Thalassospira sp. TSL5-1: one gene and its partner. The protein of the gene in region 1 interacts with the protein of each later gene in a pairwise test. Links are inferred from orthologs where the notes say so. Each region holds a gene or a part of one and is shown on either strand. Other genes may lie near its edges. The genes, in order: LF95_RS03970 and ftsZ.

Region 1 (3,150 bases):
CGATCAGCCCGCATCCTATATTTTATCAACGGGCGGTCAATTTGGCCGCCCGCTTTGCATTACAAAGGCCAACTACCGCCGATTCGCTGTCCCTGATGCGATATAGACGACCAATTGGCGTCAAAATTCAACTTAAACGGAAATTTTACCCCATCCTGGCCAAATATCGCATTCCGCACGGTCGGCATTGCTGTGTCTTCATCGCGATATGCGCCCGTTTTTTGCAGCAACTGGCGTAAATTTTCTGCACCACACCCTCTCAGGGTTTCTGCCGATTTACATTTTTAGCGCCGCCACCCTGCCGCCAATCATATCCACGATCCGCCGCAAGTCTGTGAGATACGGTAAAAAGTTGGCGTTATTTTGCATTCATCAACATTACACAGACAAATTGATCCTGTTTTTGCTTTTGCACCAAAACAACGACCATAAGTTGAAATGATCGCAAACCGGCACAAAATATTCGAAGGCACAGCAACACCCAAAACAGAGCCGGGACAAGCAACGCATCCCCACCGCGCCAGCATAGCCAGGTGCAATGCCGATATATGAGGACAGAATGACTGTCGATCACTGGCAAACCACCCGGGGATCAGGCTCCCCCGACGAAACCCGCGTGAATTGTTGATTTTTGGTCTGGAAGGCAGCGGAAAAATGCTGTTGGCATGCCTGAAACACCGCGCGGGGACATCTTGCTGATCATGGCCGCACTACCATTTTACCGGATTTATCGAGTCCTTTTGACCTTTCCAAAGACCGGCCCTGTCGCGCCCCTTAAAACTACAATTATAAATTGAACACATATGCCGGCGCGATCTGATATCAACCTTTCTGCTGGTCAAAAAGGGCAAATTCACGTTAAGCACGGCAAAGGCAGGGGCGGCCTTAACTATTCCGCAATCCGTTGCAGTTTATTCGTGCATAGGCGCTCTCGCTGCGCTATCTAGAGCGATACATTCGCGTTTAAGAGTTTTCTATTACCGGGGCATAGGGCAGGAATGTTTTCCAAACTGCTTGGGATATTATCCTCCGACATGGCGGTCGATCTTGGCACCGCCAACACGTTGGTTTACGTAAAGGGACGCGGAATTGTCCTTAACGAACCTTCGGTCGTTGCAATCACCGACGAGAAAGGCAAAAAACAGGTTCTCGCGGTTGGTGAAGAAGCCAAGCTGATGTTGGGCCGTACCCCTGGATATATTCAGGCGATCCGCCCGTTGCGTGATGGCGTCATCGCCGAGTTCCACATTGCCGAAGAAATGATCAAGCATTTCATTCGCAAGGTGCATAACCGGCGCAATTTTGCCAGCCCGGAAGTCATTATTTGTGTGCCGTCGGGCTCCACGGCGGTTGAACGCCGCGCCATTCAGGAAAGTGCCGAAAGTGCCGGTGCGCGCAAAGTCTGGCTGATTGACGAACCGATGGCCGCAGCAATTGGTGCTGGCCTGCCCGTTACCGAACCGACGGGCTCAATGGTTGTTGATATTGGCGGCGGCACCACCGAGGTCGCCGTTCTGTCATTGGGCGGTATCGTTTATGCCCGCTCCGTGCGTGTTGGTGGCGACAAAATGGATGAGGCCATCATTGCCTATATCCGTCGCACCCATAACCTGCTGGTCGGTGAAAGCACCGCCGAACGGGTCAAAAAGGAAATTGGTTCTGCCTGTGCGCCTGACGATGGCGATGGTGCCACGATGGAAATTCGGGGTCGCGACCTGATGAATGGCGTACCAAAGGAACTTCTGATTTCCGAACGTCAGATCGCCGAAAGCCTTGCCGAGCCGGTTTCGGCCATTATCGAGGCCGTCAAGGTCGCGCTGGAACAGACCCCGCCGGAACTGGCTGCCGATATCGTTGATAAAGGCATTGTTCTGACCGGTGGTGGTGCGATGCTGGGCAACCTGGATTACGTGCTGCGCCACGCAACCGGCCTGCCGGTTTCGATTGCCGACGATCCGCTTTCCTGTGTTGCGCTGGGTACCGGCCGCGCTCTGGAAGAAAAGAAAATGCTGCGGAACGTGTTGCACACCGCCTATTAAGGTTTGTGTGAGAAAATCTACGCCGGGCCGCATCCTTGACTGGACGCGACTCGGCGTTTTTATTATCATTAGTTGCGACGAATAGTTTTTCGACGACACGCGGGGAATACGGGGAAAAACGTGGCTCAACATAGTGGTCCACAACAGCGCATTTTTTCGCCGATCCGTACGGCACTTCACCGGTTTGCGTTCATTCTGCTGATTGTTTCATGTTTTGCCCTGATGTTGCTGGGCAAGGCGGACACAGTATTGATCGAACGTATTCGCGGGGCAGCCGTTGATCTGGTATCACCCATCATGAGTCTTGCCTCCCGTCCGGCGGCCAGCATTGATGATGTGACCAGCCGTATTGAAAGTTTTGCCAATCTGTACGAGGAAAACCTGCGCCTGCGCGAAGAAAACCGCGAATTACTGGCCTGGCAGCAGATTGCGCGGAACCTGAACTACGAAAACAAACGCCTGCGCGAACTGACCCATTTTGCCAATCCGCCTGCTCAGCACGAAGTCAGCGCGCGCGTCATTGCCGATATGGGCGGTGCCTTTGCCCAAAGCATGATGATCAGTGCAGGCACCCGCGATGGCGTAAACAAAGGTCAGGCCGTTTTATCTGACGAGGGGTTGATTGGCCGGATTGCCGATGCCGGTTATCAGGCATCGCGTGTTCTGTTGATTACCGACATCAATTCGCGCATCCCGGTCATGATCGAAAACAGCCGCGACCGTGCCTTTCTATCAGGTGACAATACCGACCGGCCGATCCTGACCTTCCTGACCGCCGATGCCTCGATTGCACCGGGCGACCGGGTTTTGACATCGGGTCACGGTGGCGCCTTTCCCCCAGGCATTCCGGTGGGCATCGTTTCGTCGGTATCGGAAAATGCCGTGCGGGTTGCCCCGCTGTTTCGCCGTCACCAGGTGGAATATCTGCGTGTGGTCAATTATGGGCTGGCCGGTATCCTAAAGGACCCGGATGCCCTGCATTCCATGCCGCATCTTGAACAGGAAAACCAGACCGTTAACGGCATAAACCTTGCGACCGGTGTAGGTGTGGCCCCGCTGCCCGATGATGGTATGCCAGATGACCAAGCACCCTTCACCAGCCCGCCATCAG
Region 2 (3,299 bases), on another replicon or contig:
GCATCACCACATGGCGTAACCGGCATGGCGCAGGCCACGTCCGGCCCGGCCTTTTCGGCCTGTGCCGGGTTGCTTTTGCGCGCGGTTGAACAACAAAACGACCCGCTAAGCGAGGCTATGACCCATATTCGCCAGTCTGGCGGGCGCTGGGGCCGTTTGGGCGCGTGGCTGAAGGAAAATTTCTGATCCCTCGGGATTGGCCGTTTTTAAGAAGCCCGGTTTAACCCTGTATGCCCGTCTTAACTTAAAGTGCCAATCCCGACAAAATTATCAATCGCCCGATTCTATAACAAAATTTACAAAAAACCGGCCAAGAGTCAGATTTCGTTAAGAACCATGCGCCATTTTGGTTGCGAGCAAACGATAAAACACGCGCAAAATTAGTCCTTCACCTTAATGTTCCGGAACCGGAAAATATCAAAAACCCTTAAAAGCTGCCAACTTTCCCGTGTTAGAGTGCGGGGCACCGAAAACAGCGAAAAAAAACGGAAAATTTTCGCCGGTTAACGATGTCATTAACACCGCACTAACTCTTTCACCTGTAAAAGATCAGCACGGGTCTAATTTCGGCAAAGGGAAGGCTGATTTTGGATTCAGACTCCTAAGCGCGGAGAAGGAAGAGCAAACATGCCAACAATTAATTTTTCCGTTCCTGAAGCGGAAGAAAACCTAAAACCAAAAATTACCGTTATCGGTGTCGGTGGCGCCGGTGGCAACGCGGTCAACAACATGATCGCATCCGAACTTGAAGGCTGCGATTTTGTCGTAGCCAATACCGATTCACAGGCCCTGAACCAAAGCAAGTCCAGCCGCAAACTGCAGCTTGGTCGCCAGATCACGCAGGGTCTGGGTGCCGGCGCACGGCCTGATGCCGGCAGTGCTGCTGCCGAAGAATCGATTGAAGAAATCCAGGCGCAGCTTGAAGGCAGCCACATGGTTTTCATCACCGCCGGTATGGGCGGTGGGACCGGCACAGGTGCCGCACCGGTGATTGCCCGTGCCGCCAAGGAAGCCGGCATTCTAACCGTGGGTGTCGTTACCAAGCCGTTCCATTTTGAAGGCACGCGCCGCATGCGCACCGCCGAACAGGGCATTGAACAGCTTCAGCAATATGTTGATACGCTGATCATTATCCCGAACCAAAATCTGTTCCGGGTGGCGAACGAAAAAACCACCTTTGCAGATGCCTTCCAGATGGCCGATGATGTGCTGCGCAATGGTGTGCGCTCCATTACCGACCTGATGATGGTTCCGGGCCTTGTGAACCTTGACTTTGCCGACATTCGCACCGTCATGAGCGAAATGGGCAAGGCCATGATGGGCACCGGCGAGGCATCGGGCGAGAAACGTGCGCTGGAAGCCGCCGAAGCCGCCATTGCCAACCCGCTGCTTGAAGATGCCTCGATGAAGGGTGCACGCGCTGTTCTGATCAACATCACCGGCGGCATGGATATGGCGCTGTATGAAGTTGACGAAGCGGCAAATCGTATTCGTGAAGAAGTCGATCCCGAAGCCAACATCATCTTTGGTTCGACGTTTGATCCGACCATCGAGGGTGGCCTGCGCGTTTCCGTGGTGGCAACCGGCATTGATGCCGAAGAAGTCCGCCGCCCGAAGCCGACCACCATCCCGTTGACCAATGCGCGTTCCGATAAACCGGCCGCCGCCAAACCGGCCCCCGGTTTTGGCACCCATGCTCCGGCCCCGCAGCAGCAGCCTGCAGCCGCCGAGCATGCACCGGCCGCTGCCGCCTTTAGCGGCCAGGACGACTATGCCGGCGGGTCATCGGTTGAAGACATGCCGTCTGAACGTTTTGCCGCCACCGGCAATGCACAGCAGCCCGGCCTGTCCAACCCGGCAGGCGAACCGGCCCAGACCGGTTCGATCGAACTGGGTCAGACCGTGCTGAAACCGAACCCGGCCCTGCGCCAGGCGCCGCGTGCCCAACAGCCGCAGCAAAGCGCACCGCGCCAGCATGTTGCAGATGATAACGGCGATATGCCGTTTATTCCGCCGCGTGCTGCCCGCCCGACCGACAATGCCCCGGCCCGTGGTGAACCCGATGTTTACGACGCCGCCGATAGCGGCCACAACAGCCGCCCGCGTTTTGGCGGTATCCGTAACCTGTTTGGCAAAAACAACCACCAGACAGAACAGGATGCCGCCCCGCGCCAGCAGGCTGCGGCCCCGCAGGCCCAGGCACCTGCCCCCCGCCAGACAGAGCTGTCCCTGGGGGATGATGCCCGTCCGCAATTGAAAGCCGATCCAGCTTCCCGGGTCAAAACGTCTTCGGCGTCTGACGACCTTCTGGAGATTCCGGCTTTCCTTCGTCGCCAGGCTAACTGACGACGAGCCTCCGCGCGAAAAGGGGAAGGTTTCGGCCTTCCCCTTTTTTAATGGGCATCCGTATTATTACGTGATTTCGTCAGTGACATTCCCGTCGAAAATCACACCTCCCGCATTGCAAAAAATCTTAACAAATGATTGATTTTAATGTGAAATCCCAACGTTACAAACGGTAACAAAGAGTGATTTGCCGCATTGCGGTCGACCCGGTAGTTTGTGATCCTGGAAAACGGGCCGACATACCGCCCGATGAAAATCAATCGTAATACAACCTGATTTGTCTGGGGGTTCCCCGTGAATAACATTGCCGATATCAGCACTGCTTTGAATGACCAGCGCGCCGCAGCTTCGTCTGTTGTCCGGCAGCGCAGTCTTAAAAGTTCAATCGGATGTGCCGGTGTTGGCCTGCATTCCGGGCAGAAAATCCAGATCACGCTGCATCCTGCCCCGGTTAATCACGGTGTTGTTTTCCGCCGTGTAGACCTGCCGGGCAAACCGACCTTTGCCGCCCTGTATGATGAAGTCATCGACACCCGCCTGTGCACCTGCCTTGGCGACCTTGAGGCAGGCATCAAGATCGGCACGATCGAACATTTGATGGCCGCCCTTGCCGGTCAGCGTATCGACAATATCCTGATCGATATTGATGCCGACGAAGTTCCGGTAATGGATGGCAGTTCAGCCCCCTTTACCTTCCTGATTGATTGTGTCGGCATCGAAGAACAAAACGCCCCGCGCATGGTGGTCGAAGTTTTGAAAACCGTTGAGGTTGAACATAATGGTTGCCGGGCGAAGGTGGAACCTGCCGAAGGCTTCCATATCGATTTTGAAATCGACTTTGCCAGCAAGGCCATCGCCAACCAACGCCTGAGCGTTACCTTTGATGATGGCGTGTTTGTCAATTCCATCGCCCGGGCCCGTACCTTTGGCTTCCTGCACGAAGTCGAAGCCAT

The links.
Region 2: the proteins of LF95_RS03970 (region 1) and ftsZ interact in binary tests that used the Escherichia coli proteins (3 or more experiments, as listed by UniProt). The link is inferred for Thalassospira sp. TSL5-1 from one-to-one orthologs.

What each region holds. Positions count from the first base shown.
Region 1 is NZ_KV880637.1:842,449-845,598, reverse strand. What follows is about bases 194-3,018. They hold LF95_RS03970 (rod shape-determining protein), read left to right. Parts: upstream 194-998; coding sequence 999-2,039; downstream 2,040-3,018. Other genes in these bases: mreC (rod shape-determining protein MreC), read left to right, coding at 2,160-3,018. Outside these bases: more of mreC, read left to right, coding at 3,019-3,150. UniProt on the Escherichia coli protein: Forms membrane-associated dynamic filaments that are essential for cell shape determination. Acts by regulating cell wall synthesis and cell elongation, and thus cell shape.
Region 2 is NZ_KV880638.1:1,259,365-1,262,663, reverse strand. What follows is about bases 13-2,986. They hold ftsZ (cell division protein FtsZ), read left to right. Parts: upstream 13-627; coding sequence 628-2,346; downstream 2,347-2,986. Other genes in these bases: lpxC (UDP-3-O-acyl-N-acetylglucosamine deacetylase), read left to right, coding at 2,641-2,986; ftsA (cell division protein FtsA), read left to right, coding at 13-186. Also shown: more of ftsA, read left to right, coding at 1-12; more of lpxC, read left to right, coding at 2,987-3,299. UniProt on the Escherichia coli protein: Essential cell division protein that forms a contractile ring structure (Z ring) at the future cell division site. The regulation of the ring assembly controls the timing and the location of cell division.